DNA from 2 places in the Exiguobacterium sp. s91 genome. Region 2 is predicted to be linked to the other one. Evidence: predicted binding sites of a transcription regulator. Region 2 holds the regulator's gene; the other holds the start of a gene.
The links. The regulator LexA, encoded in region 2, represses DNA repair genes until DNA is damaged. The targets are predictions, from matches to a motif close to CGAACATATGTTCG.

Region 1 (15,680 bases), on a different contig from region 2:
ATTTTTCAACCTTTTTATTATCTTGAGACTCAAAGTAATACTTTCTTCGTAATCTAGGAAACCATTTATTCATTAATTCAACACCGTTCACATTATCACCATGTATATTTGAACGATACATTTTTACATCTTCATAATAAGCACCGTTCTCAACATCAATATCTTTACCAAACAAAGTGTGATGTGTGTCTTTTATTTGTTCGTTACTACTTAAGTCACCATTAAGTAAAAAGTCATCAATTAAAGAGTCTGAAATATATCCAGGATCTAATGATTTAAATTCTTGGATGCCACCAATTTCCTCAAAGACTTCTGGTCTAAGGTTGTTACCAAAAAAGTTTTCATAATACGATTTTTCCGCTAATGCTTGGATTGATTCACTATTAGAAGCCTCGTGTATATCTTTGCAAGCCATTCCGCCTGTTTGCGTATAGGCTAAGTGAATGAGTAGCTCTCGCATTGTCATATGCTTACCGTTCATATCTAAAGATTTATACATACGCATCATTCGATTTTTTGTTGTTTTGTCACTTAAAGCTAAATGATTGCTATTTATAATGCATATGTTTTTACTAGAACAATCATTACAAATATCCCAGTTTTGTTCTTCATTCCATCCTTCTACGATTTTTTCAGCATAAATCGACGATGATGCGTACAATAAGTTATATACTTTTATTTCTTTCGTCATTTCTAGTTCTTTATTGTTTGATATAAATTGAGGAATGACGACACTTTTTAATTTATTTAATTCAGGATATTTCACAAGAGTATGCGTTAATTTCCCCTCATTAGCTGCAATGAGAAAATATACCTTAGATTCATCGTTTTCTAGGGAATCTTGTAATTTTTTTAATTCTTCAACGATAACTTCATTTTTTAATTCCGATAAATCTTTTATTATTCGAATTCTATAGTTTTTATATGAAATCTCTGCTATACCTGATTCTGGCCATCCTTTAAACTCTTCTTCAACTAATTGATCATATACATTTCTACAAATTCTGGTTTTTCCATCTCCAGCATTACCTGTTATGATGATAGAGCGAGGAGATATTGAGAGCTCTTCGATAATTTTTTTGTTAATATTTGTATCAATGCTATACTCGATTTTCTTAGTATGTTCGTCAAAAATTTTCGAGTAGTCTGCTGTAGTTAAATCATACTGATGCATAAATGAAACAAAAGGATTAACCTGATTTTGCATTATAAATTCTCCTTAGTTCTCATGTTTATTTGTCACAACTTCCCTAATAAATTATATCATTTTTGGTTTTTTATTCATATTATATTGTTAATGATTATAATAAAAGTAATTTAAAGTTATATTTTTTTTTTACTTAGTAAGTACTTATTACCAAAAGAATGGAGAGAAATAAGATATGTCATTTTTAAAAATTGAAACATCTAACGCCCCTGCTGCGATCGGTCCTTACTCGCAAGGCTTTATCGCAAACGGAACACTCTATGCTTCCGGTCAAATCCCGATTGATCCGGCAACAGGTGAACTTGTACCAGGCGGGATCACGGAGCAGACGGAACAAGTCATGTGCAACGTCGATGCCATCCTGAAAGAAGCAGGACTGACACCTGACCGCGTCGTCAAGACGACATGCTACTTAACGAGCATGGAACACTTCGCTTCTTTTAATACGATTTACTCCGATTACTTCGCACCGCACGATCACTTCCCAGCTCGGTCTTGTATCGCTGTTAAGGAACTACCAAAAGGTGCTTTGGTCGAAGTTGAGATTTTAGGACTCGTTTGATTTGATCGCTACGCACTCGTTGCGTAGCGTTTTTTTATCGTAATCCCCAGCGTCCTGTTCCTTTTCCGGTCTCACTGTAAAAAAGGTCCTGCTCCCCCTGGTACAATTCACACTCACTCGCATGCAGGTAGATCAATTTTCGAATACGTGCCTCGAGTCCTGCTTCTGATGTAAACCGTGATAGATCCAAATGTTCTATTTTTCTGACGCGCTGGTAGATATCAATTAAGTCGAGTGGCGATTGTCGTTCTAGGATTCGTTGAATTACATCAAGTAACTGTTGGCTCTCATCCGTCATATCCTTCTAACTCCTTTTTCATCACTTTGTTTTGAATCGCATTCATCACCATTGGTATTTGTACGACCAGATTCAAGACGCTGACTCCAAGAACCAGTTGACTGGCTGTCAATGGCTTGAAGTATCCTTCGCCGTATCCTTCTCCTACACTAAGTGCGATCCCATACGAAATCGCAAACGAGACCATATTGCCGATGACGATGTATTTCGGTTTTCCACTCCGTGCAAGTGAATACGATAGAGCACCGAGTCCAAACAAAAATAAGGCGTATCCTAAAATCGAACCCTCTTTCCAATCAAGGTAAGGTCCAAGCCACGCAAACGGAATCAGATACAATAGTGCTCGTTTCATTGTTCATCCTCCCATTCTTCATCTTCTCGATTACTCCCGGCATCATAATAACCGTATAAAAGTTCCCGAATCATCCACCATCCAGGTGGATAGATATTTGATCCTGAAAGTTTCTCTGTACCATTTTCTGTCGTCACATGAATTTCCCAATCCGTGCCGTCACAAATCATAACGCCTTGAGGATACGGATAGTTTCGCCAAATTTCTGCATCGAACCGATCCGACCACATGTCGATTAAGTAGATGTCCTCTTCCGTCAGCTTTCTGAATAACGGATGGTCTTCTTCATCTAGAAAGAGAAGCCCCTTCGGATACCATGGACCTAGTAATCCTTCCTCATCTTCCGCACGAACCGTCCGACTTGCACGGTCCCACCAAAACGTCTGTCCTCTTCCCATACCGGACTCACGGAAATAAATGTGTTCGACTGTTTGCATCATGATCATCCTCTAAAATTGATATTTCCATTATAGCCCATTTATTATTTTTAACCTGTTACATTTTTTACTATGGTTATGCTGACTTCTGTTGCTGTGAAACATTTTTCTTCTTCTATCAGTAGATGTAGTGAAAGGAGATGTTTCACATGCATGTATCCATTCAACAAGCCGGTTATGACGTCGGTCAACCTGTCTTACAAGAGATTGCGTTTACCTTACACCCTGGATCCATCACCGGTTTGATCGGTACAAACGGTGCGGGAAAAAGTACGACAATTCAAGCGATGTTCGGTACGCTACCGTGGGTCGAAGGAGAGATCGATTTACCGGTCTCACTCGCCTATATTCCGGAACAGCCAACCTATTATGAATATTTGACGCTCGCCGAGCACCTTGAGCTGGTCGCTTCGCTCCACGAGACGGATCATGCCTATACAGAACAACTCTTAAAGACGTTTGAACTGCGTGCTGTCACAAGTGACTATGTATCTTCTTTCTCTAAAGGAATGAAACAGAAGGTGATGCTCGTCTGTGCTTTGATGCAACGCGCAGACTGCCTGATCATCGATGAACCGTTCGTTGGTCTTGACGCGGTCGCAACGATTCGGTTGTTACATTTACTCGAAGCAGAACGAACGCGTGGCGTGGCGATTCTGCTCGTCACCCATGTCCTTGATTCCGCAGAACGTCTGTGTGACGACTTTGTCTGGATTGATCAGGGGCGCATCAAACATCAAGGAACACTCGCTCAAATCGGTGAAGCCTCTGGTCAGCCTGGTGCCCGCTTATTCGACATCATGGAAGCGATGGTGCTCGAGCATGATTGAAACCTTTTTGAAGCAACGGATCCGTCGACGGCATGCGGAACAGCGTCGCTTCTTTCGAGAAATTTTTGATTGGACGATCTTGCTGTATCTCGTCGTTCCGGTCGGTCTGTTCATCATCTATGAAGCGATTCAAATCTTAAATGGTCAAGCGGACTGGGTTCAAACGGTTCCGGTCGCTTGGATTTTACTCGGATGGATTCTTTATGGATTCCTGCCCGCCTTTTACGCCTGGTTCGAACCAGCAGATCGCCTCTTCTTCAAACCGGTTCCTGGAGCAATCGTTCGAATGAAGTGGTATTCCGTTCGGTATCACTTCATGCGGATTTTTCTATTGACTGCCGGATTACATCTAATCTGTTTTCCCTTACATCGCATCCGGTTTGACCAGTCTAGTATCACAGTACTGCTGATTAGTCTTGCGCTCTCTTTGCTCCAACCGTTCTTTAGCTTTTGGACATACCGGCTATCTGGGCAACGGTTCTTGCGGAAATGGAGCGGTCATCTCGTCCTGGCAACCGGACGCATCACTCTGTTACTCCTGCTTTGGCTTCAACCGCACCCTGTCCTCTTCGTCGTCGCACTGTGTGTGGTGCTGTTCGGATTCCTTCATGTGCTGCACTGGTCACGACGTGAGGACGGATTAACGGAGGATATCCTGTTGTCAACGAAACGACAGTCGAGTTTATCGGCGACCGTCCTTGAATTGAACGGTGCCTTACCGAAGCCGTCTCACCGAAAGCGTCCGTTCCTTCATCTGCGATTATTCAAGCAGACGCACCAGCAACTCCCGCTGATCACGTATCTGCGGGATCCGAGTAAACGTCGTTTCTTACTCCAGCTGTTTGCTGCGATGAACTACGGTCTTCTAGTCTTACCATGGATCGGACGCGGTCTCGTTTTCGCTTTCGTTCTGTTTGTTCTCTTTCAAGAACGGAAACAACATCATACATGGTTCCGCAGACAATCATTCTACCAGCACATTTCCAATTGATTGATTTCTGCTATACTTTTTCTATTACATTGGTTGGAGGGATGACTTCATGCGTACTCATTTATTCTTATTCGGAGGCGGTCCTCCTTTTACACCGAACTTACGAACACGATTTACTACATTAACGAATGGTGGACCGGTCGCGATTCTATACGTTCCGCGGACCGGTAAGGACTGGACGAGCTACGCCTCGATTTATACGGAGCCATTAGAGGAAGATGGCATCTCGTCTTTCGTCTATCTGCCACTATCTGACGCACCAACGGACGAACAACTTGCACAATTGAAACAGTGTCAGGGCATCATCATCTCCGGTGGCGAGACCGAATTGTATCAGCAATACTTGGTCGCTACACCGATCGGTGACATCATCCAATCGCGTTTCGCAGATGGTGTTCCGGTCGCCGGCTTTTCAGCCGGTGCCCTCGTTTCGCCTGAAAGGTGTGTGATTCCAGAGATCGATCAACGCGACAATCAACGTCTTCGCTTGCCTGGTCTTGCCTTACTGAAAGACGCAGTCATTTGTGTCCATTACGAGACGTGGGGCGAAGCTGCCCATCTCGTGCAATCCTTTGCGGAAGAAAGCACAGACCGTGCCTTCGGACTAGCTGACGAGAGTGGGATCTATCTACGCGATCAGCACCTCGTCGAAACAGAAGGAATCGATCCCGTCATATTGTCGCGGAGTCCCGTCAAATGACAGCAATCGTTCCTGCCGTCAAAGGCATCATCATTCACGAGCAACGTCTCCTGATCGTCCGCCGGGCTGCTGCTGACTTCGGTGGCGGGACGTGGGAATGTCCGGGTGGCAAAATTGACTTCGGTGAATTGCCAGTCGACAGTCTTGTTCGCGAAATTAAAGAGGAAACACAATTGACTGTGACGCCGGAGCGTCTACTCTATGCCTCGAGCTTCCTGACGCATCCCAATCGGCAAATCATTTTGTTGATGTATGTCTGTTCGGCGAATCAAACGGACGTTCAGTTATCAGAAGAACACGACTCCTATCTCTGGGCGGACGAAGAAACGATCCGTCAGTTGATTGCACCGAATATTCTCGCTGATTTTGAACGCCATGATGTATTTTCGTTACTGCATCGCTAAACACAACTGCCCCGCCTGACCATTTGGTCGAACGGGGCAGTTTTTATTTACAGTAAGGGATCTCGGTAACAGACGACGCGATTTCGTCCGGTTTGTTTGGCTTCATACAATGCTAAGTCCGCTTTCTGGACGGTCTCAAATACGGTTGATGCCTGATCAGATGAAGCAGCACCTAGCGATAACATGACATGAAAGACGGGATACTCCTTATAAACGAAGTGTTGATCGGCGCAGGCAGAACGAATCCGCTCCCCCAGTCGTTCCGCTTGTCGGAGTGGTACGTCCGGCAACAGTAAGACAAACTCTTCACCACCGTACCGACCGACGACGCCCTGTTCTGGACAATACGATTGCAACAGGTGACTGAGTTGCCGTAAGACGACGTCGCCCCCTTCATGACCGTATGTATCGTTGATTGATTTAAAATGATCGAGATCAAGAATGAGGACGGAAAAGACCGTTCCGTTCTGAGCGTACTCGGCTAACGTCTCATCCAGTTTTCGGCGGTTTCCCAGTTGTGTCAGTCCATCCGTTAAAGCCAGTTCTTGTTGCGTATGCACGAACAAAAAATGCTTCCTTAGTTCTTGTAGGAAACGATAGGTGACGTAACCACCAATCATGATGACGATGATATAGACGAGCGCAATCTCTAAAAACCGCTCGAATGTGTTCGTTAATAAATAGAGCGCCGGTAAGCTGTATGCGATACCTGTTCCAAGCAATACGAGATAATCCTTCATTCGCTGAGCAGCAAATCGGCGATAAATCGTCGCTGTCACGAGTAACGCGACACAGATCAAGGTCGTCAGGATCAGCCCCTCGTATTCGCCAGCCGGTGTCACCGCAAATCGGGCACCGATGATGAACAGCATCGTGATGCTACCGCTGACTAACCCTCCGTAAAAGTACGCCGTAACAAGTGCAACGAGACGCAAATCAATCTTTGCGACGTCATAGGAGATACTGTTGAAAATCAACAGCGCACCAATCAAACCCGCGATACAACCGATTGCGAGTCGGACTTGTAAGGAGGAGTTGGGTGAGATCCGCTCGATTCGTCGTAGCGGTAAAAAGGCGAACAGCAATGTCGCAATCAATAGGGAAAAGTTCAACAACAATGAATTGAGCAACGTAAGCACGACGACATCCTCCTCATTCCATTTCAGATGTTTACTCTATTCCCGTCAGATTACACATTCCCCTCTTTTTCCAAGGTTTTCAAACAAGAAGAGAGGGAATCAAACAAATATGTCTATCGTCTACATCATTAAGGGGGAATCTTTCATGGATCGTCAAGCTGAAAAACGAAAAAGTAAGATGCCGTTCTTCATCATTCTCGTCATCGCCATCTTCGTCATCGTTGCTGCTGCGTTGATCATTTACGTCACATCTGAACCAAAAGAAGAGACACAAGCACTTATGACACATCTTGCGACTGTCCTTCCGATTTACGTGAATTAGATTCACAAGACCTTTACACAAGCCGTACAACACCTTAATACATGTTGCTTCATCTCCTTCCGATAGGTACACGGGAGGAGATGTTTTTTATGCTTATGAAAAAACGATTACTGGCACAACAATTAAATGGATGGTTGATTCCGATCGTCGCCATCGGACTGATCGTGATCAGCGGTCTAAGCGTCTACGCTTCCTATCAACAATCCGTCGCAGCAACCGAGGAACGGCTGATGCGTGAATTAACGATGTTCGATGCGAATGTCCGGGCAACGTTTCTGGCGTACCCGGATGACGCAGCAGACCGCTCACGTGCCATTAAACGATTGCAACAGCAACAGCGAACCGACTTATCACGTGACGACTACACGGTTCGCTTCCAAAGCCTGAACACGAGTGAGGCGTTCCGACCGTTGACACTCGAACCAACCAAACGAAAACAACTACTGCAGCACTTAAAAAATGCGCGTACATATGCCTTTTCGCATCAAGATCAGTTTCTAGTAGCGATGACGATTCCAGAACTCGATGACGTCATCTTGTTGACAACCGATCGTGATAAATTAATCGCCCCTGCTCGAGATTTAGCTTGGACACTCGTCTGGGTGAGCGTAGTCACACTTGTCAGCATCAGCCTGTTGATCCGCTGGCGGATTCAACGCCAACTGGCACCGTTATCGAAACTCGCCTTACAGATTGAAGAAGCGCATGCGAAGCGATCGTATCGTCCATTAACGCTCAAGACGACGACCTTTGAGTTACAACAGCTGACGTTTCAATACAATCAGTTGATGCAACAAATTAATGACTTAACGACGGAGATGCAACAAGCCAGTCAGGAACTTGAATCCGTCCAGCCCCACTTCTCTTCGCGCTTATCCGCAATGGATCAATCGGTCCAAGCCGTCGATGAAGTCGCCGGTTCTTTACTTGCGCAATCGACGCAGATGGATCAGACGATCGTCGCTTCAACACGTTTGACTGCCCAAGGACACGATGCGTTAAGCGAAATGCAAACGACACTTCTGAACAGTCAACATGCCGTAACCCGTTTTCAACAGACTGTTCAGACGAATCACACGACACTCGAGACCTTACAAGAGGAAAGCCAGTTGTTGAAGGAACAATCCACGACGACAGAGCAGATTTTGCAACAGACCTCACATCTACAGCAGCAGATGGAAACCTCGATTTCGCATATCCAGCGCGTTGCTGAAGAGACACGCCGTTTGTCGCTGAACGCGCTGATTGAGGCAACCCGTGCCGGAGAAGCTGGTCGCGGCTTCACGGTCGTCGCTAAGGAAGTCGAAAAACTAGCGATCGATATTAGGACGAGTACGGACCATATTCGGCAGGTCAATCAGATGTGGACGGCGGGGCTCGATCAAGTCGAACAAGCACTCTCGCAAATGACGGAACGTTTTCTTTCGACGTCGCAACAGCTCGAGACGGCAACGGAGCATTTGCAACAAATGTTGACCGAAGCGACGACGATTGAGACGACACTGGGTACCGTGGAACACCAACGACAGATCGTCGCAGATGTTCAGTCGAACATGCAGGAACATCTACAGTCGGTTCAACAGTTGATGTCGGAACTCTCGTCCTACAGCCAGGTGCTCGGGGAACAGATGCAACACCACGTCATTCAGCAAACAGAATTGAAGACACATAGTGCTGTACTCGAGTCGCGGATCAGTTCGTTGCAACAAACTATAAAAAATTAATTTTTTACATTTTTCCTAGTATTAATCTTTAAATTACAATATTTACTTATCATTTAATATGAAATAAAATGTTTTTTGGTAGGTAATTTTATATTTAAGGGGTTAATGAATCAATGGAAGAAAAGAAAAAGAAAAAAGGCGGCTGTTGTGGCTGTGGTTGTCTCATCTTCATTATTTTAATTTTCTTAGGCGCTTGTGGCGCTATTTTTGGAGAAGATGACTCTGACGATAAAGACAATAATACAAAGAGTCATCAATCTACTAAAGACTTGGACTCTGATGATCATAAAAATAACACTGAAGAAAAAAATGATGCTAAAGCTAAGGAAGAAGCTGATGCTAAAGCTAAGACAGAAGCTGACGCTAAAGCTAAAGCAGAAGCTGACGCTAAAGCTAAAGCAGAAGCTGACGCTAAAGCTAAAGCAGAAGCTGACGCTAAAGCCAAGGCAGAAGCTGACGCTAAAGCTAAGGCAGAAGCTGACGCTAAAGCTAAGGCAGAAGCTGACACTAAAGCCAAGGCAGAAGCTGACGCTAAAGCTAAGGCAGAAGCTGACGCTAAAGCTAAGGCAGAAGCTGACACTAAAGCTAAGACTTGCTTAAATATTCGGGGTAATATCTCTAGTTCAGGTGAGAAAATATATCACCTTCCTAATCAAAGGTTTTATAGTAAAACGGACCCTGAACAAGTTTTTTGTACAGAAGGTGCAGCTGTAAGTGCTGGATATCGCAAATCAAAAATCTAACTAAAAGTACCGGATATCTCATTTGATATCCGGTACTTTTAGTTAGCTAATAAATTTCGCTTCCTTCTTATCGATGATGTTGCGAATCCGGTTCTCCGTCACCTGATACTGCTCTGCCAATTGACGGGTTGTTTTCCCTTTTTCGTACTGCGCGCGAATCGTTCGAATCTGAAAAGGTGACAGCGTCACACGTTGATCTAACAAGAGATCAAACTCACCAAGTAGTTCCGTATACTGCTGATCGATCGAAGGCAGAACCTCTAAGTTCGACAACTGATCGTCAGCCCGTTTGCCGTTGCGCCGGACGAGTCGCGCTTCCGTGACATCCGCCGTCAGAAAAGCTTGTGCGACGAGTAGACCGACCTGCACCCGCTCTCCTCGACCACGTTGGTAGAGCGTGACTTTGCGGTATCCTTCCCGATTGAGCCGTGGACGGAGCAAGACACCTTTTCGGCGTTGCTGGACACCGCGACACGTCACGATCGTCCGGTCAAGCGACCTTACGCGACCAAGTGATGAGACTTCATATATACCTACATAGCCAATGACGGCTTTCCATTGTTCTTGCATGGTTGTCCTCCTTCAGACAAGGACACGACGGGACTTCATACTTGAATTATATCAAATTACGAACAAACGTTCTAGTGATGTCACTCGTCGGAATATGCTATTCTTAGCAGAAAAAGGAAATGAGGTTCGTCCATGAAATTTGTCTTGTTACTTGGTCCGCAAGCGGTCGGAAAGATGACGATCGGTCAGGAAATCGAACGGTTGACGGAGATGAAAGTTTTCCATAACCACCAGACAATCGATCTGTTATTGCCTTATTTTGATTTCTCTGAACCTGCACACCATCGCCTAAAAGATACGATCCGCCGCGAGATGTTCAAGGAAATGGCGAACAGCTCGCTCGAAGGCGTCCTGTTTACGTTCCTCTGTCTATTCGGCGTCGAAGGCGGTGGTCTTGAGTTCATCGAAGAGACAGTCGAATTATTCGAACAAGCAGGTGCTGACGTCTATATCGTGGAACTGGATGCGCCGGTCGCAACCCGTCTGCACCGAAACACGACCGAAAACCGATTGACGCACAAAGTGACGAAGCGTGACCTTGCCGCTTCTGAACAAGACTTACGCGAGACGGCGGATGGATACCGGACACGTTCGCTGCCAGGTGAACTACCGGACGTCAACTACCTCTTCCTTGATACGGAACAATTAAGCGCACGTGAAAGTGCAGAAGCGATTTGCGACCATTTCAACTGGTCCAAAACAACGGTCTAATCACAAACAAGCCCCGTCCTGCTCAAGCAGGCGGGGCTTTAATGATAGAGTTTGCGTTCATATCGATTCGCCTGCAACTGAAATCCGTTCCGACGCCAGACCGCCGCACTGCCCGCTTCGCCGTAAACACGCGTCAGTAATAACGTCCGCGCGAGATACGCCAAAATCGACGTCAACGCTTCTGTGATGTATCCGTGCTGATCGTCCTCATCCGTCGTTGTATAACGTAAGTTTCCGGTCGATCCATTCCATATGAAGGTAATCGTTCCGACGATTGTGTTCTGACGTAACGCATGCAGCGTCCACTTGCAACCCGATTCGTCATCCGTTACTTCGACAAACAGGCGTGACGTCGTAAAATCCGGATGTCGTCCTTTCATTCAGCTCCACTCCTCGACCTCAAACGTTGCTGTCGCGTAAGCCTCTCCATTAACCAAAATCGTCAATGTATGTGTCCCGGGATAATGGACACGCGTCGTCATGTTCCGAAATGATTGGCGTCGTTCGACTTGTAGGACACCTTTAACTTCCCGCTCCCGCAGTTGAAACACCTTCCGACTCGTTCCGCGTTGTTTGACGTAATCGATCGCGTATTCAAGACGCAGACGTTGCTCGACGGAACTGTTTACTTGAAACGAAAACTGTAACTCTTGACCAATCATCACTGGTGAGACGACCAAGTCCGTCACCTCGACCTCACCTTGCGTGACGTGTCCGAACAACTGCAATACTTCTTGATTTCCGCGCTTCAGTAACGTCCGGGAAGCGTGACGTAAAATCCAGTCCGTGCTCGGATCTGTTCCTAAGTGACGTTCGATTCGCTCAATTAGATATTCCGGGTGTGTCTTTGAAATATCGTTCAAGTGATTGGCGACACTTTTTCGGACGTAAAGTGACGGATCCTGTAATAAGGCGTCAAGAATCGGTAACGCTGGACGCGGGTCAGCAATCAGACGTGGGATCGCTTGCCCCCATGGTAAACGCGGTCGTGTCCCTTCAGACGCTAAGCGCCGGACATGTTCATCGTCTGATCTTGTCCATTTGAATGCCTGCTCGAGGAAACGTTCCTGATCAGCAAGTAGAAAACGGCGAACGGCGAACTCTGACGTCGAATGCGGCGTCAACTTGGCGAGTGTCTCTATCGCAAGCGTCCAGTCGGCGAGTGTTGCTGTCCGTTCGACATACTCCGGAAAGACGATTCCCGGTAGACCGGTAAACTGCGGTGCGAGTCGTTCCAGTTCCGCAATCGAGTCCGGAAACGATGGCAAGATCGTCTCTAGTGTCTCCGCCACACGGCGGACACGTTGTTTAAACGCGAGTTCATTCCAGTCTCCCTGTTCGACTCGTATTCGAAAATCCGGTACGTCGACCGCTTCTCCTAAGCGGTCGAGCCAACTCGGTGAAAACACATCTTTAATCAAACTCATCCTTCATCCAGTCCCCTCTGTGTGTGCTCCAGTTTGAGCAATGTTTCCTTGCGTGCGAGTCCACCCGCGTATCCACCTAAATCTCCATTCGTTCGAATGACCCGATGGCACGGGATGACGATTGCCAGTTGGTTCGCTCCATTCGCTCGTGCGACGGCACGAACAGCGGTCGGTTGACCGATCCGGATCGCCAGCTCTTGGTACGAGATCGTCTCTCCACTCGGAATCCGCTCGAGTTCTTCCCAGACGCGGCGTTGAAAGGGTGTTCCGTACCGCATCAGTGGCGTCTGAAACGATACCGGCTCTCCTTTGAAGTACCGACGGAGCTCCGCTTCGATCTGTCCAAAGACCGGTGACTCCCCGGGAACGATGACAGCGCGCGCTTTTTGACGTAATTGTTCGATTTCCCGTTCCAGTCCGCGTCGGTCGACGAACTCGAGCAGATGTAAGAGTTGATCGTCGGCAATCGCCAGCATCGAACCGAGTGGCGTGTCGAGCCATTTGGCGCGTAAGACCTGTCCGTCAAAGCGCGACGGTGCCTGTCCGAGAATCCGTGCCGACGCCTCACGAAACCCACTACTCGATTCATAACCTCCTGCTAACTGCCCTTCGATGATCGGCTTACCGGTTCGGATCTCCTTCATCGCCAGACCCATCCGTCGTGCTCGGGCATACGCGACGAACGTCATCCCGAAGCGTTTCTTGAACTGGCGACGTGCCGTTGATTCATCCAGACCAAGTGCTCGAAAATCGGCTTCCTTGAACCGTTTGTCCGGTTCTGCCTCGACCGCTTCGATCAAGCGTTGAATCGTACCATGATCTCCGGGATAAGCAAGCGGATGACAACGACGGCACGGTCGATAAGAGGCAAGTAATGCCTCTTGCGCCGTTTCAAAAAACTCACAGTTCTCCGCTTTCGGTTTTCGTGCCGGACACGTCGGACGGCAAAAGATGCCGGTCGTCTTGACGCCGACGAAAAACGTCCCTTCGTACGTCGCGTCCCGGCGAACGAGCGCTTCATAATACGTGTGATGTTCCATCGCCTTCCCCTCCTTTGTCCTTAGTATACCGGCTTGTCCGGTCATCATGTCGCCGAAAATCAGGCATTGATATGTTTAAGATTCACTTAAGAAACATCGTCCTGTTTTCGAAAGGGACGACGTGCATACTACATGATATACTCAACGGAAAGTAGGGTTTTCATGTTTGATTTCTTAAAAGAAGCACTTCACGCACCACTCCGTGTCGGAGCCGTTGCACCAAGCAGTCCACGTCTGGCCGAGATGATGGCACGACGCGCCGTCGCCGATCGTCCGCGCCAGATTCTTGAAGTCGGAGCGGGTGACGGTGCGATTACCAAATCCTTACTGGCCGCTCGTTCACCAGAAACACATCTCTTGATTTGTGAACGGAGCGAAACGTTCCGCCCGGCACTCGAACAATTACTGGCTCAGGAAACGAATGTCACTCTCTTCATTGGTGACGTTCAAGGATTATCCGATTCATGGAGCGGACAGATCGACATCATCGTCAGTGGTCTCCCGTTCGCCTCGTTCCCGGCAGCGTTGCGGCATGACTTATTGGCACAATTCCAAACGTTACTACGACCAGGCGGTCACTTCATCGCCTTTCAATACACCCGGTTCCAGTTCAAGATGTTCCGAGATTATTTTCAAGAACACAGTTATTCGCACACGCTCTACAATCTGCCCCCCGCTTACGTCTTCGAGGGGGTGCAACAGGAGGAATTTACACATGCCCACGCTCTTGATCGTTGATGATGAAGCAGACATCCGTCAATTGCTTCGACTCTATTTAACCAATGAAGGGTACGAGATCCTCGAAGCCGAAAATGGTGAGGAAGCGTTAGCGACTCTTGCAACGCGTCCGGTTGATGCGATGTTACTCGACGTGATGATGCCCGTTCGCGATGGCTTCTCGACCGTTCAAGCGGTGCGTGCTGCCGGTCACACGTTACCCGTCTTGATGCTGACGGCGAAACGCGAAGACATGGATAAAATTCAAGGTTTGACCTTCGGGGCGGACGATTACATCGGTAAACCGTTCAATCCGCTTGAAGTCGTCGCCCGCGTCAAGGCGCTGTTACGCCGCGTCAGTCAGTATCATGTCCCGACTACTGCTTCAGCGATTCAGGTCGGTCCGTTCACACTCAAAGAAGACGAACGCGTCATCTTTAAATACGATGTACCGCTCGCCCTGACACGCCGTGAATTTGATTGCCTGGCGCTCTTTTTGAGTCACCCCCGTCGTGTCTTCTCGGCTGAAGACCTGTATGAACGGGTTTGGCAGGAGGAAGCACTTGGTTCCGCGTCGAACGCTGTCATGGTCCTGATCCATAAGCTCCGCGACAAGATTGAGGATGTCCCGAAAGAACCGCGCCACCTCCAGACGGTCTGGGGCGTTGGTTATAAGGTTGAGCCATGAGACGGATCAAACTAACTGTTTGGATGCTTGTCTTGTTGCTGCTCGCGGCTTTCTTGAGCACAGCGCTTGCCTGGTTATTTGCCAGTCAGTTGCCGATTGGTACAAAGACACTTCCTCGTTATTACTACACGACAGAGCAAGAAGTCGTTCAAGATGTGAAGCGTGATATCGCCCGCTACGAAAATGGACAGTCGCCGATTGGTCCTTATGAATGGGCTATCTACGATGCGGATAATCGTCGAATCGATGCTTCTGATAAGTACCCGGAAGATTTAACACCAAGTCGGTTGCTCGCTGCTCAAACCCCCACCGAAAGGGACCCGTCCGATACCGGAAAGATTCGGACTCTTCATCATATCGAAGCGATTGATTTATCAGAGAACGAACCCGGATATTTTTTAACTGTACAATCAGAAAAGCCTAAACTGAATGAATATCAGATTGGGAATTCAAGTACTTTTTTCCTCCTACAATTGACGCTGTTCATCCTCTTTTTACTACTCTTGACGCGTTGGATTGCCGGATTGTTCCGGGAACTCGAGCGACGGCTTGAACGATTGACGGTCGAACCAGCGCCAACAGCACCGTTACCTCCAGTCAAAGGACCGAAGGAATTCAAATTGTTCGCCCAATCGATCGAACGAATCGAACAGGAACTCCGGACGTTACGGATTCGTGATCAGGAACGGTTCGTTCAGCAGTTGCGATTAATCACCAGTCTATCGCACGACCTACGGACTCCGTTGACCTCAATCCAAGGCTTCATCCAGTGGCTGACCGAAAAACACGAGACGTTATCCGCGACGGAACGGACGGAG
Region 2 (15,680 bases):
TACGGGAACGTTCCCCTTCAAACTGTAAGTACAATAAGCCGATGAACATCGCTGTCAGGGCAAAATCGAGACCGAAGCGCTCAGGATCAGGAAACCAGCTGCCGACAAGGGCGCCGAGAACGGTTGCGACGATCCAGCTGAAGTAAGCAGTCAGATTCAAGCCATGCATGAAGGACGGGGAGAGCTTCCCTTTTTGCGCAGTGTTCATCGCGACAGCGAACGACTCATCCGTTAGTAGCGTTCCGGTACCGAGGCGGTCGCGGAGATGACGTGTCTCAACATGTGGCGCAAGCGTCAGACTCATTAACAAGTGCCTGAGATTGACGATGAACGTCGTCAGAATGATGGCAGAAGCAGGACTATTTAATAGTAAGAGACTCGTGATGATAAACTGAGCGGCGCCGGCATAGATGAAGACGGACATGAATCCGACTTCAAGAGGGGATAAGCCGGAGGCACGACCGACGATCCCAGCTGAGAAGCCGATGCCGATATATCCGAGGACAGTGGGTAGACAGGCACGGACACCTGCTTGAAAGGCTGATGACATTCGATTCCTCCTCTTTTTTAAGAGCATAGCACTCATGCGGAATAACGTCACCAACTGGTCAATATTTTCATCATTTTTTTCGACATATTCGACTTGATTTGGTGGTAAAGACTAAGTGGTACGGCAAAATCAGTTAGGTAAAGGAGCGTTTTTCATGCACAAATTAATGAAAGATTCAAACCGGTTCGTTTCAGACATGGTCGACGGACTCGTACTAGCTCACCCTGATTTGTATAAAAAGGTCGAAGGTGTTAATGTCGTCGCACGGAAAGTGCCGCTTGATGGAAAAGTCGGACTCGTTTCTGGTGGGGGAAGTGGGCATGAACCCGCACATGCTGGATTCGTTGGGGATGGTATGCTTGCTGCGGCTGTTTGTGGGGAAGTCTTCACGTCACCGACACCGGACATGGTGCTCGAAGGCATCAAGGCAGCTCATGGTGGAAAAGGTGTCTTACTCGTCGTCAAGAACTACTCGGGTGATGTCATGAACTTCGATATGGCAAAGGAACTCGCTGAACTCGAGGACATCGAAGTCGACACGGTCGTCGTCAATGATGACATCGCGATCAAAAAGGAAGAGGATCGTCGTGGGGTTGCGGGAACGGTCTTCGTCCATAAGATTGCCGGAGCTGCGGCTGCAGAAGGGAAATCACTGAGTGAAGTCAAAGCAGTTGCGGAAAAAGTCATCCAGGGCGTTCGTTCGATCGGAATGGCACTCTCACCATGTTACATGCCAGAGAGTGGCAAACCAGGCTTTGAGTTGCATGACGACGAGATGGAAATCGGAATCGGCATCCATGGTGAAAAAGGACTTGAACGAAAAGCGGTCGCTTCCGTTGATGCGATCGTCAAAGAGTTGCTCGATCGTCTGACGAAAGAGGTACCAGACAAAAAAGTCGCCGTCATGGTGAATGGGATGGGTGGAACGCCAGAATCCGAACTGTATATCACGTATAAATACGTCGCGGAAGAACTTCAGGCACACGGTTACGAGATTGCCCGTTCGTTCGTTGGAAACTATATGACGTCGCTCGAGATGCACGGATTCTCAATCACGCTCTTACCAGTGGATGATGAACTGCTTGGGTATCTCGATGCAGAAACGAAAGCGATTGGATTCTAATTTAGATAAACGGGGTGTACAAAGATGAAGTTGACGACGGAACAGTTACGAAGCGCGCTCATCAAAGCAGCGGAACAGATTGAACAGCACAAGGATGAATTGACGGACCTTGACCGGGAAATCGGGGACGGGGACCACGGGATCAATATGTCACGTGGCTTCCAAGCAGTCCAAAAGACGTTAGAAGAACACGGCGAGTATGAGGACTTAGGAGCTTTATCGAAAGAGGTCGGGATGACGCTGATCAAGACGGTCGGTGGGGCATCCGGTCCTTTGTACGGCACGGCATTCGTTAAGTTCGCTGGTGCGTTCAAAGGGAAAACAGAAGTTGAAGGTGCAGAACTCGCGGATGCTTTCCATGAAGCGACGGAAGGCATCAAATCGCGTGGGAAATCGGAATTCGGTCAAAAGACGATGGTCGATATTTGGACACCGTTTCAAGAGGCGCTCTCGCAAGAAGGGGATTTGAAAGCGGCAATCGATCAAGCGCTTGCTGATACGAAAGCGCGCATCGCAACGAAAGGGCGTGCGTCTTACTTCGGTGAAGCGACGGAAGGCGTCCAGGACCCAGGTAGTCTATCGAGTGCGTTGTTACTCGGCGAAATCGCGGAGGTGCTTCATGGTTAATCTTGTACTCGTTTCCCATAGTGAAAAGCTTGCGACTGGACTAAAGGAACTGTTAGCAGAGATGGCACCGGATACGCCAGTCTTAATAGCAGCAGGTCTTGAGGACGGTAGCATTGGAACGGACGCGACGCGAATCGAAGAAACACTGAATACACTGGACGATGATGGAGTCGTTTTAACGGATATCGGTTCTGCGACGATGAACACGGAACTGGCCCTTGAACTATACAGTGGCGAACGGACGGTTCGGTTTATCGACGCACCACTCGTCGAAGGCGCGTTTTTAGCAGCTGTTCTTAGCGGACAGTCGAAATCCGTTGATGAGATTGAAGACGGATTGAAAAAAGAGTTTAGCAAATAAGGATCAAATCCCCTTTGCTTCAATGCAATGGGGATTCTTTCATATCTGAATGAAATGGTGCTATGAAAATTGTTATCATAATGCATGTACATAAATAGGACAGTAAAAGAATGTAAAGAATGAGGTGAGTTCTTGAGTTATACGTTAAGGAAAGCAGACACTGAAACCAAAAAGCAGACATTCATCCCCTTATTATTACTGGCTGATGAATCTATCGATAAGATTTATGAATATTTACCTAACGGTGACCTGTATTATCTCGAAGATTCATCTGGGCATGTAATGGGTGTTATTGCTATGACCAAAATTAATCAAGATACAATGGAAATAAAAAACGTCGCCATCAAAAAAGAACAACAGGGTCAAGGGTTAGGAAAGAGGATCATCTCATTAACGCTCGAACAATATATGGAACAAGAGTATCATCATTTCATCGTAGGAACGGCTAATTCGAGTATTGATAATTTAGCTTTCTACCAAAAGCTTGGTTTCCGGCTATATGATATAAAAAAAGATTTTTTTCGGTCGTATCCAGAGGAAATCTGGGAGAACGGAATACAGGCGATCGACATGATCATGCTAGAGAAAAATGAGTGATCCACATTATATATGGAAAGGAATACATGTGAACTCCTCTATGCGAAAGAGTAGCACAAAGAATTATGATGTATGTGCTGAGGCGACACTTTTGAGTTTGGTGTTAGAAAAATGACTTTTAAAATGACTTTATTGTAGTTTTTATAAGACAGTGAAAACCCGGTCCCTCTGCAAAAGGGACCGGGTTAATTGTTTTATTTCGATGGTTTGAAGACCATAGTCGCTTCCACCGCTTTTTGCCATCCAGCATAGCGTTGTTCACGATCGTCTTCTTTCATCTCTGGTTTGAACTGGTGATCCAGTTTCCATTGTTTTTTGATCTCCGCTTTATCTTTCCAGTAACCAACAGCTAATCCAGCCAGGTAGGCTGCACCGAGTGCTGTCGTTTCGTTAATTTCTGGACGATCGACAGGAACGCCGAGGATGTCCGATTGGAACTGCATCAAGAAGTTATTCGCTACTGCACCACCGTCGACACGAAGTGTCTTCAGTTCGATACCAGAATCTTGTTCCATCGCTGTCAATACATCGCGTGTTTGATAAGCGAGTGATTCAAGCGTTGCCCGAACGAAATGCTCTTTATCTGTTCCTCGTGTTAACCCGAAGATTGCGCCACGAACATCTGAATCCCAGTATGGCGCACCGAGACCAACGAAGGCAGGAACGACATAAACACCGTCTGTTGAGTCGACTTTCGTTGCGTAACCTTCTGAATCTTTCGCATTTTTCAGCATCCGGAGTCCATCACGGAGCCACTGGATCGCAGAACCAGCGACGAAGATTGAACCTTCCAGCGCATATTCCACTTTTCCATCGACGCCCCAAGCGATCGTTGTCAAAAGACCGTGATCAGAAGAAACAGCTTTCTCACCCGTATTCATGAGCATGAAGCAACCTGTTCCGTATGTGTTTTTCCCTTCACCTGCTTCAAAGCACGTTTGACCGAAGAGTGCGGCTTGTTGGTCACCCGCAATACCAGCGATGGGCACTTCGTAACCGAAGAAATGATACGGTACCGTTTTGTCGTAGACTTCACTCGACTGACGAACTTCTGGCAACATGGAAGCAGGAACACTGAGGATATCGAGTAACTCTTCATCCCATTTTTGTTCGTAGATATTGTACATCAACGTCCGTGAAGCGTTCGTGTAGTCCGTGATGTGCGTTTTTCCACCAGACAGTTTCCAAACGAGCCACGTATCGATCGTACCGAAGAGCAATTCACCGTTTTCCGCCTGTTCACGCGCACCTTCGACATTATCGAGGATCCATTTGACTTTCGTCCCAGAGAAGTAGGCATCAATCAAAAGTCCTGTCTTATCGCGGAATTTCTGGTTCAATCCTTGTTCTTTTAAGTCATCACAGATACCAGACGTTTGACGCGATTGCCAAACGAGTGCGTGATAGACGGGTCTGCCTGTTTCTTTGTTCCAGACGACTGTCGTTTCACGTTGGTTCGTGATGCCGATTCCAGCGATTTGCTCAGGTTTGATATCTGCTGTACCGAGTGCTTCAGCCATGACAGCAAGAATCGAACCCCAGATTTCGTTTGCATCATGTTCGACCCAGCCTGGTTGCGGGAAGTACTGTTTGAATTCCCGTTGTGCCGAGTTGACGATTTTCCCATCGTGATCGAAGATGATCGCACGTGAGCTTGTCGTACCTTGGTCGAGTGCTAGGATATACTTGTTTTCCATTTCGAAATCCCCCTTGAGCGGTATGTGTTAGTGAGACGTGATCTTAGTAGATTAATTGATAGATGAACACGGCAATCGCTCCACCGATGATTGGACCAACGACAGGAATCCATGAATAGCCCCAGTCAGATGAACCTTTATTCGGAATTGGTAGGATAGCGTGCGCAATACGCGGTCCAAGGTCACGAGCCGGGTTGATGGCATACCCTGTTGTACCACCGAGCGATAGACCGATGACGACGACGAGTAAACCGACGATGAGTGGTTTTAAGCCGTCTCCGAACGTCGTTAAACCGAGTGCCAAGATACCGAAGACGAGAACGAATGTCCCGATGATCTCAGAAATCAAGTTCGACGGCGTATGACGAATCGCTGGACCTGTTGCGAACACACCGAGTTTTGCAGCTTGATCATCAGTCGCTTCAAAATGTTTCATGTAATGAAGCCAAACGAGAATGGCGCCGATGAAAGCTCCGACAAGTTGTCCGGCAATGTAGATCGGAACGTCTGCCCACGGTAGGTCAGAGTTCAAAGCAAGTGCGATCGTCAATGCGGGGTTCAAGTGTGCTCCACTTTCAGCAGCTACGAATGCTCCTGTCATGACGGCAAGACCCCAAGCGAACGTGATGACGATCCATCCGCTGTTTTCCGATTTCGTCTTTTTCAAGACGACACCGGCGACGACTCCATCCCCGAGCAGGATGAGGATCATCGTACCGATCATTTCCAATACAAAGTTATTCATGCAAAAACCCTCCCTTTGGATTAAAGCAGATAATGGCCTTTCTACTTTAAATTACTCCGATTTGAGAACGTTTTCAATACATATAATTGAAATATAGGAATGGAAATTTTTTATTTTGATGTTTAAAGATACGTAAAAGTGGATAAGAAAACACCTCTTACTGCCTGCAAGCAAGCAAAAGAGGTGTTACCGACGACGTTTTTTTCTTTTTTTAGGTCGAAACCAACTGCTGGAATAATCTAGTAGGATATGAATCGTGCTGGCTACGATGATGCCAATAACAAAAGCTGGCAGGGAAGCGAACCACGAATCAATCGTAGCAGAATCAAGAACCTGAAAATATAGACTTAAAAATAGTAGCGGAATCAGAATCGCAGCACTATAAAGAAGCCGAATGATGTCTCCGATGATCAGTCCATGCGACCAGATCGATCGGTGAGGCATGATCTTGACATACGGCATCCACAAGACTCGAAATGGTCCAAAGCGATAATAAGGTTCTGACTTTAAATCGAGGTCGGGTGACAACCAAAGGGTACCGACAGCGATACCGATGGCGGTTGGTAACCAATCGGTTTGTTGCGTTGCGACCGAATACGCAACGTAACCCGTCAGTGCGACGGTATTGACGGTATCATGTACATTTCCTGAAGGCATGAAAAAAGACCAGTCGTAACTGGTCCCTCCGTCAATGAATCGTCCGATACACGCCGATTACCTTACCAAGAATGGAGACATTATCGAAATACATCGGATCCATCGAGTCATTTTCTGGTTGTAAACGTACCTGTTGATCTTCTAAGAAGAACCGTTTCACCGTCGCTTCGCTATCTTCGGTCATAGCTACGACGATTTCTCCGTTTTCTGCTGTGTTTTGTTGGCGCACGATGACACGATCGCCGTCAAGAATACCTGCATTAATCATCGATTCACCATCGATCGTCAACATGAAGACCGTTTCGTTTCCTACATAATGTGCAGGGAGCGGGAACTGTTCTTCGATATTTTCAATCGCTGTAATCGGAAGACCCGCTGTGACTTTCCCGATGACGGGAACATGGACGATGGCTTCCGTGATTTCTTCAGGCTTATCAAGCAATATCTCAATCGCACGTGGTTTCGTCGGGTCACGGCGAATCATTCCCCGTTTCTCGAGTCGATCCAAATGACCGTGTACCGTCGAGCTAGACGCGAGTCCGACTGCTTCTCCGATTTCACGAACTGATGGTGGATACCCCTTCAGTTTCACTTCAGAGACGATGTAGTCGAGAATCTCTTGTTGGCGCTTAGACATTTTCCGCATACGAATTGCCACCTCTTTCTGGATTGAAGTTTGAAATGTAAGAATATATGTTTCTAGATTCACTATAACATAGAACAAATGAGCGTACAAACAATTGTTCGACATTTTGTGTTGACCGAACACGGGTTCTGTGTTTATTATGAGTTATGCGAACAATTGTTCCGCGAACATTTATTCTAACTCATTCATTTCATATTTGGAGGGATTCATGATGATTCATACGATTCGTACTCATGCTTTTTCAATTCTCTTCTATGCCTTAAGTATTGCCTTCGTGATCTTTTTACTCACACCGCGCCCGGATGAAAAAGTGGCGCAACTAATGACTGCTTCCGTTACTGTCGATGAGAACGCCACAGTCGAACAAATTGCTGAAGTCTACAATGACGGTTCGATGTCAGATGAAGAATACGTCAACTGGTTGATTAAAAATAATGATGTCGAGACAAAACACGTCATCTCAAAAAGCAAAATCGTTGTACCAATCGCACAACAATGACAAAATGGAAAAGTTGTGAAAGAACGAACAGGGATGTGAGGTACGATGAAGGTCGTGATTTATTGTCGGGTGTCGACCGAAAAAGAAGCACAAGATAGTTCGATCGAACGCCAACGGATGGAGCTTTCGAAGGTCGCGTCTCAAAAGGGTTTTGATGTCGTGGATGTCGTCTCTGAAAAAGAGAGTGGATATGACGTCGATCGGGAAGGGATGCTGACGGTTCTTGACCATGTGACACGTGATGCGGTAGATGCGGTACTCGTGACGGATGACACACGGATTGGTCGAGGGAATGCGAAAATCGCTATTTTGCACACGTTTAAGAAGCACGGTGTTCGGTTGATGACACTTGATTCTGATGGAGAATACCAGCTTGCTGATGCAGAAGCGATGGTCCTTGAGATCGTCTCACTGGTGGAAGAATATCAACGGAAACTGCATAATGCAAAAATCGCGCGCGGCATGCGGCGAGCTGTCGAACAAGGCTTTCGTCCGGAACGAAATCTGAATCGCCAAGGAGAGAACGCTGGGCGTAGTCGAAAGGACGTACCGATCGAAGAAATCGTACGCCTCCGTGAACTCGGACTGACGTTTTCAGATATCGCCATTACGCTTCGCGGGATGGGACATGATATTTCAAAGGCAACGGTCAATCGTCGATATCTTGAATACCGCGAACTGACACCTAGCCCGGAATGAAAAGCAAGTTACCCGTCGACTGACGCGGTTAACTTGCTTTTTTTTATAGCCTATTTTAAAGTAAGGATACAATTGAATAACTCAAGTTTGAGTCGTACAGAAAGAGGGATTCCATGTTATCACAAGAGCAATTAGATCGAATCAATGCATTAGCGAATAAATCAAAAGTCGAGCCGTTATCAGAAGCCGAAACCGCAGAGCAAAAAGAGTTACGTGCAGCGTATCTCGCAGCATTCCGTGGATCGTTCAAAAACCAACTCATGGGCATGAAAATCGTCGATGAAGAAGGAACGGACGTAACACCAGAGAAATTGAAACAAGCACAAGAAGAAGAACGGAATAAACAATAATCGTTTATTTCTTCTATAGTAAGGAAGAGGTCCCCAATCGGTGGATCTCTTTTTTTGTTAGATTGGTTAGATAGGAAACATTGTACGATAGCAATACATCTTAATAACGATCTTTCATCAATTCATGCATCCTGTATGAGTCGATAGAACGGCTATAGATAGCGCATTCATTTTAATGTGACATACTATTTAGAAAAGTTGTATCACATTTAAGAGTGTGCTAAAATGAGTAGGAATTTGTGAAAAAGAGAGAGGATGATTGTTTTGACGAACATGACGACAGTAGAACAATTAGCAATTAATACGATTCGTACCTTATCGATTGATGCCGTACAAAAGGCGAACTCGGGTCACCCAGGTATGCCAATGGGAGCAGCGCCGATGGCATTCTCGCTTTGGGCGGATCATATGAACCACAACCCTAAAAATCCAGAATGGTTCAACCGCGACCGTTTTGTACTTTCAGCCGGACACGGTTCGATGCTTCTCTACTCACTCCTCCACCTATCGGGATATGATCTATCAATGGATGATCTTAAATCATTCCGTCAATGGGGATCAAAAACACCAGGTCACCCGGAATACCGTCACACGGCTGGTGTAGATGCGACAACAGGTCCACTTGGTCAAGGGATCGCAATGGCAGTTGGTATGGCGATGGCAGAACGTCATCTTGAAGCAAAATACAACCGTGACGATCTCAACGTCGTCGATCACTTCACATACGGAATTTGTGGAGATGGAGACTTAATGGAAGGTGTCTCAGCTGAGGCGGCTTCACTCGCAGGTCACCTTGGTCTTGGTAAATTGGTCGTATTGTACGATTCAAACGATATCTCACTTGACGGCGATCTTGATAAATCATTCTCTGAAAACGTCCAGAAGCGCTTCGAAGCGTACAACTGGCAAGTCATTCGCGTAGAAGACGGAACGGATATCGATTCGATTTCGAAAGCAATCGCGGCGGCACAAGCAGAGACGACAAAACCGACATTGATCGAAGTCAAGACAGTCATCGGTTTCGGTTCACCGAACAAATCAGGGAAGTCGGCTTCTCACGGTGCACCACTCGGTGAAGCAGAAATCAAGTTGACGAAAGCTAGCTACATTTGGGATCACGAAGAGTTCTACGTTCCTGAAGAAGTCAAATCATTGTTTGACGAGCGGATCGTCCAACGCGGTGCTTCTGCAGAAGACGCTTGGAACGAGACGATGAAACAATACGAAGCAGCGCACCCAGAATTGCATGCTGAACTCGTTCGCGCAATCGCAAACGAATTGCCAAGCAACTGGGAAGCAGATCTTCCGACGTACGACTTGTCATCGAAAAAAGCGACACGTCAAACGAGTGGTGAAGTCTTGAACGGTCTTGCGAAGAACGTTCCGACATTGTTCGGTGGTTCAGCTGACCTTGCAGGATCGAACAACACGATGCTCAAAGGCGAAGCAGACTTCGATATCGACCCAAGCGGTCGTAACATCTGGTTCGGTGTACGTGAATTCGCAATGGCAGCAGCTGTCAACGGTATGGCACTTCACGGCGGCGTCATTCCTTACGGTGCGACATTCTTCGTCTTCTCGGATTACCTCCGTCCAGCTGTTCGTTTAGCAGCATTAATGGGACTTCCATCAATCTTCGTTCTGACACACGACTCGATTGCTGTCGGTGAAGATGGTCCAACACACGAGCCAGTCGAACACTTGATGAGCTTCCGTGCAATGCCGAACGTCACGATCTACCGCCCAGCAGACGGAAAAGAGACAATCGCAGCATGGAAAACAGCGGTACAAGCAAAAGACAAACCAACACTTCTCGTCTTGACACGTCAAGGTCTTCCTGAACTTGAAGGCACGACGACGGAAGGCGCTGAAAAAGGTGGTTATGTCATCGCTGGTGACGTCACGAAAGCTGATACACTCTTGCTCGGTACGGGTTCAGAAGTGCACCTTCTTGTTGAAGCACAAAAAGAACTTGGTGAATCAGTAGCTGTCGTTTCGCTTCCATCATGGGAAGTATTCGAAGCACAGTCAGCAGAGTACAAAGAATCAGTTCTTCCGAAACACATCACGAAACGTGTAGCAATCGAAGCAGGGGCTTCACTCGGTTGGTACAAATATGTAGGAACAGAAGGACAAGTCATCGGAATCGATCGTTTCGGCGCATCTGCTCCTGGAGACTTCCTCTTGAAAGAATACGGCATGTCTGTTGAGAACGTTTTAGCGACAGTCAAGCAACTCGGATAATCATTTCCGGAAAAACGGGTCCGATCTTACGTCGGGCTCGTTTTTCATCTATTATCATCTATGCAAACAATTGGAATTATAGTATAGTAAAAAGCGACGTTTTAAGTTAGAGGAGGAAGCAACTTGGCTACATGGATTTGGATTTTAATTGCCCTTCTTTGCTTGGTAGCAGGTGTCGCCCTTGGTTTCTATATCGCTCGTCGATACATGATGAACTACTTGGAGCAAAACCCACCAATCAACGAAGATATGATTAAGACATTGATGATGCAAATGGGTCAAAAGCCATCACAAAAGAAAGTCAACCAAGTGATGCGTTCAATGAGTGGTTCAATGAAATCACCTAAAAAATAAGCTGTACGAAAGGGGACCAAATGGTCTCCTTTTTATTTGCTATTTTTTAGAAAGAGAACTAATCTAAAATGTGAGACTATTTCAAATAATCATAGGATTTAAAAAAGGGGGGAGACTTGAATGGGAGTCTTCAGGAAACTCAGTTGGTTTTTCCGACGAGAATGGAAAGCATATAGTCTTGGGGTCGTCTGCTTGATTTTTGTAGCAGCATTAGAACTCATTCCACCGAAGATCATCGGGACGACAGTCAATGGTCTAAGTGAGGGGAGCTTGACGAAGAATGATTTGATTCGTCTCGCAGGTACATTGTTGCTCATCGGGGTCGCGACGTATTTCATTCGATATTTTTGGCGTTTTCATATCTTTGGGGCATCGATTCGTCTCGGTCGATTGTTACGCAGTCAACTGTATGGTCATTTTTCAGATTTGGATCAATCGTTCTATAAGAAATATCGGAGCGGAGATTTGATGGCGCATGCGACAAACGACGTACAAGCGGTATCGATGACAGCGGGTGCCGGTATTCTAACGCTCGTCGACTCGGTGACGATGGGGAGCTTCGTCATCATCACGATGGTCACGACGATCAGTTGGAAATTGACGCTTGTATCACTTCTACCGATGCCGCTGATGGTCTACTTGACGTCACGCTACGGGAAAATGTTACATTCGCGTTTTCATGACGCGCAGGAAGCCTTCTCCGATTTGAATGATAAGGTCGCGGAAAGCATTAGTGGTGTCCGCGTCTTAAAAGCAACAGGGGAAGTTGAATCTGATGTGCAGACGTTCACGGATCTATCGGATGACGTCGTCCAAAAAAACCGTCGTGTCGCAAAAATCGACGCGCTGTTTGACCCGACGATTTTTGGATTAGTTGGTCTATCGTACATCATCGCTGTCGGATACGGTGCGTACCTGTTACAACAAGGTGAGATCCGAATCGGTGACATCGTCTCATTCACTACATATCTTGGTTTATTGACGTGGCCGATGCTCGCATTCGGTTGGTTGTTCAACATCGTCGAACGTGGTCGTGCTTCTTACGATCGGATCGAGCGGATGCTTGCGATCGAACCGGAAATTAAAGACGCGAAGGAAGCAGCGACGCGTGTTTCATCACCAGAACTCCACGTTGGGATTGAGCGTTTTATTTATGATACGCAACCGGTCTTACAAGACATCGATGTGACATTGAAGCCCGGTAAATCGCTCGGAATCGTCGGAAAGACTGGTGCCGGGAAATCGACGTTCGTTCGCTTATTGTCTCGCGAATACGACGTCAAACAAGGCGCCATCACGATTGGTGGACGAGACATCAAACAATTGACGCGTGACACCGTCCGTCGTCAAGTAGCGATCGTTCCACAGGATCATTTCTTATTCTCGGCGTCGATTGCTGATAATATTGCCTTTGCAAAACCGGATGCATCAATGGAAGACATCATGGAAGCGGCACGTATTGCAGCAGTCCATGAGGACATTCTCGGCTTTAAGGAAGGGTACGCGACGATGGTCGGGGAGCGTGGGGTGACGTTATCCGGCGGTCAAAAACAACGGATTTCGATTGCACGGGCGTTACTAGCGGACTGTCCGATTTTAGTGCTCGATGATGCCTTGTCTGCGGTCGATGCCAAGACCGAGGAAGCGATCATCCACCACTTCCGGACGGCGGATCACGATCAAGCGCAAATCATCGTCGCCCACCGGTTATCGGCTGTGTCGCATACCGATGAGATCATCGTCCTTGAAGACGGTCGGATCATCGAACGAGGCACACATGAGCAATTACTCGCTCATGACGGTTGGTATAAAGAGACGTACGATCGCCAGCAACTAGAATCACTTGTCGAACAAGGAGGGCGTTCCGAATGAATCATGATATCAATGAAAAAGCCGTCCTGAAGCGATTGCTTGATTTCGTCAAACCGTTCAAAAAGCAGGTCAGCATTGCCTTCATCCTGCTGTTCATTACGACAGCAGCAAAACTCGGGGGACCGTATCTCGTCAAGATTTTCATTGATGAATACGTCGCACCGGGTACGTATCCAGTACAGGAAGTCGCACTCTTATTTACAGCGTACTTGTTACTGCATACGACAGGGATCATCGTCGATTACTTACAGGCGTTCGAATTCCAAAAGATTGCCTTGCAAGTCATTCAACGCTTACGCATTGATGTGTTCCGTCATGTCATGCACCTACGGCTTGCCTATTTTGACCGGACGCCTGCCGGAGTGCTCGTGTCCCGGATCACGAACGATACGGAAGCAATCAAGGAGCTCTACATCGGTGTCTTGTCGACATTCGTACAAAGTGGTGTCCAGTTGATTGGAACATATATCTTCCTCTATCTACTAGAGCCGCGACTCGCGACGATTGCATTACTGTTGTTACCATTGTTTTATTTCATCATTTGGATTTACCGAAAGTATTCGACGAAGTATTACGCGGAAGTCCGCGATTTACTATCGAAAATCAATGCCCAACTGAACGAATCCATTAACGGGATGGCGATCATTCAACAATTCCGCCAAGAAAAACGCTTGATGGCAGAATTCGAGGAGACGAACGTTGCCCACCAGAATGGACGTTATAAGAACTTGAAGCTTGATAGTTGGTTACTGCGACCAATCATTGAATTGTTACTCGCCATTTCAATTGCGACACTCGTAACGTATTTCGGTGTCCTATCGTTCTCACAAACGGTCCAAGTTGGTGTCGTATATGCCTTCATCAGCTACATGGAGCGGATTTTCCAACCGGTTCAGCAAATCATGCAACGGTTGTCCGAGTTCCAACAAGCTGTCGTCTCAGCAGACCGTGTATTCAAGGTCCTCGATACGGATGAGCCAGAACCAACGAAACAACTCGAAGGGGATGCACGAGTATCGGAAGGACATATCGTCTTTGAAGACGTGCGCTTTAGTTATGACGGAGAGAAAGATGTCTTGAAAGGGATTTCGTTCGAGGCGAAAAAAGGACAGACGATTGCCCTCGTTGGTCATACGGGAAGTGGAAAAAGTTCGATCATCAATATCTTGATGCGCTTTTACGCGTACCAATCGGGTCGGATCTTGATTGATGGTCAACCGCTTGAGCAGTTATCGGAAGAAGAACTACGGCAACACGTCGGACTCGTGTTGCAGGATTCATTCTTGTTCACGGGAACGGTCGCTGATAACATTCGATTATTCGATAGTTCGATTTCCTTTGATCGAGTCGAAGCGGCTGCCAAATTCGTACAAGCAGACGGATTCATCAATCAACTGGACCAGCAATATGACAGTCCCGTTGCGGAACGGGGGGCGACGTTCTCAGCTGGGGAACGTCAGTTGATTTCCTTCGCACGCACGATGGCGCGGGATCCGAAAATCCTGATCCTCGATGAAGCGACAAGTTCGATTGATACGGAGACAGAGGAGAAAGTTCAAGTCGCACTTGAACGGATGCGTCAAGGGCGGACGACGATTGCCATTGCCCACCGTCTATCGACGATTCAAGATGCAGATTTGATTCTTGTGTTGCATCAAGGGGAAGTAATCGAGCAAGGAAATCACCAAGAATTAATCGCACAAGATGGTCTGTATAAGAAGATGTATCAGTTGCAATCCGGTCATGTCACGGTCTCTTAAAAAAAGATATAAAAAAAGCCTGCCAGGCGGCCTCGCCCGGCAGGTTGTTTGTTCTGATTAGTAGACTGTGACTGTGACGTTTTGGCGTCCCCAGTTAAGTGCTTCTTGTTGTGAACCAACGAGAAGGTCAAGTTTGTTACCTTGGATTGCGCCACCACGGTCGAGTACGATTGCTTCACCAATGCCTTCGATGTGCATACGTGTACCGATTGGGTATTGTGAAGAAGCTGCTACGATACGCATACCATTGTACGTGATCGTATTTGTAACGTCATAACCGCTTGCTGTCAACGCACGACCGTTGTAGAGTTGGCTACCGTTGTTAGACGGGTCGTTCGTGTAAGCAGTGACGTTCATTGTCACTTTCGTACCTGATTTTGCAGGTGTCGATTGTTTTGTTGCAGTTGCTGGTTTAGCAGCTGCTTTTGGTGCTGGCTTCGCAGCTGGTTTAGCAGCTGGTTGTGCTTGTGCTGCTGGTGCTTTCGATACGCCAGCGAGTGAAGTATAGTCGCTGTGTACGTAGCGTGTTTTACCATCGATTGTTGTTTTGATCCATGCACCGACTTTACCTTCTACGTTGACTTTTTCGCCTTTGTAGAGGTTACCGACATCTTTCGAGCTTGTCGTTGGTTGTGTGCGGACGTTTAGTACTGCCGTAGTAACTGTCGCTTTTTTAAAGTCGAATGAGCCTGCTGCAGACGTATACGCGCCATGGACATAACGTTTTTGACCGTTAATGTGTGTTTGGATCCATGCGCCAGAACGTCCTTCGACATTTAATGTTTGACCTTTATATACATTGCCTACGTCTGCTGATGCAGTTGTAGGTGCTGTGCGTACGTTGAGTACTGGTGTATTTACTGTTACCGTTTCTGAGGCAGCCTCTGTCTCTTGGGCAA

Region 1: the regulator LexA is predicted to act here: its motif matches at 10,339-10,352, upstream of KNQ06_RS12205 (NUMOD4 domain-containing protein).

Annotation. Positions count from the first base shown of each region.
Region 1 covers NZ_JACSMZ010000002.1:141,343-157,022, forward strand. The annotation lists gene KNQ06_RS12140 (hypothetical protein) at 1-1,207, opposite strand, end outside; gene KNQ06_RS12145 (RidA family protein) at 1,383-1,769, shown strand; gene KNQ06_RS12150 (hypothetical protein) at 1,804-2,067, opposite strand; gene KNQ06_RS12155 (hypothetical protein) at 2,057-2,419, opposite strand; gene KNQ06_RS12160 (hypothetical protein) at 2,416-2,859, opposite strand; gene KNQ06_RS12165 (ABC transporter ATP-binding protein) at 3,006-3,686, shown strand; gene KNQ06_RS12170 (ABC transporter permease) at 3,679-4,677, shown strand; gene KNQ06_RS12175 (Type 1 glutamine amidotransferase-like domain-containing protein) at 4,727-5,377, shown strand; gene KNQ06_RS12180 (NUDIX hydrolase) at 5,374-5,781, shown strand; gene KNQ06_RS12185 (GGDEF domain-containing protein) at 5,829-6,920, opposite strand; gene KNQ06_RS12190 (hypothetical protein) at 7,066-7,242, shown strand; gene KNQ06_RS12195 (methyl-accepting chemotaxis protein) at 7,332-8,966, shown strand; gene KNQ06_RS12200 (sunset domain-containing protein) at 9,080-9,709, shown strand; gene KNQ06_RS12205 (NUMOD4 domain-containing protein) at 9,752-10,279, opposite strand; gene KNQ06_RS12210 (AAA family ATPase) at 10,412-10,990, shown strand; gene KNQ06_RS12215 (GNAT family N-acetyltransferase) at 11,029-11,370, opposite strand; gene KNQ06_RS12220 (DNA alkylation repair protein) at 11,371-12,417, opposite strand; gene KNQ06_RS12225 (bifunctional transcriptional activator/DNA repair enzyme AdaA) at 12,414-13,457, opposite strand; gene KNQ06_RS12230 (class I SAM-dependent methyltransferase) at 13,620-14,195, shown strand; gene KNQ06_RS12235 (response regulator transcription factor) at 14,173-14,862, shown strand; gene KNQ06_RS12240 (sensor histidine kinase) at 14,859-15,680, shown strand, end outside.
Region 2 covers NZ_JACSMZ010000001.1:1,760,360-1,776,039, reverse strand. The annotation lists gene KNQ06_RS09290 (AzlC family ABC transporter permease) at 1-550, opposite strand, end outside; gene dhaK (dihydroxyacetone kinase subunit DhaK) at 705-1,673, shown strand; gene dhaL (dihydroxyacetone kinase subunit DhaL) at 1,698-2,300, shown strand; gene dhaM (dihydroxyacetone kinase phosphoryl donor subunit DhaM) at 2,293-2,661, shown strand; gene KNQ06_RS09270 (GNAT family N-acetyltransferase) at 2,794-3,258, shown strand; gene glpK (glycerol kinase GlpK) at 3,453-4,955, opposite strand; gene KNQ06_RS09260 (MIP/aquaporin family protein) at 4,999-5,700, opposite strand; gene KNQ06_RS09255 (metal-binding protein) at 5,887-6,357, opposite strand; gene lexA (transcriptional repressor LexA) at 6,389-7,003, opposite strand; gene yneA (cell division suppressor protein YneA) at 7,215-7,502, shown strand; gene KNQ06_RS09240 (YneB family resolvase-like protein) at 7,548-8,201, shown strand; gene KNQ06_RS09235 (DUF896 domain-containing protein) at 8,315-8,551, shown strand; gene tkt (transketolase) at 8,807-10,795, shown strand; gene KNQ06_RS09225 (YneF family protein) at 10,919-11,149, shown strand; gene KNQ06_RS09220 (ABC transporter transmembrane domain-containing protein) at 11,270-13,021, shown strand; gene KNQ06_RS09215 (ABC transporter ATP-binding protein) at 13,018-14,781, shown strand; gene KNQ06_RS09210 (SH3 domain-containing protein) at 14,839-15,680, opposite strand, start outside.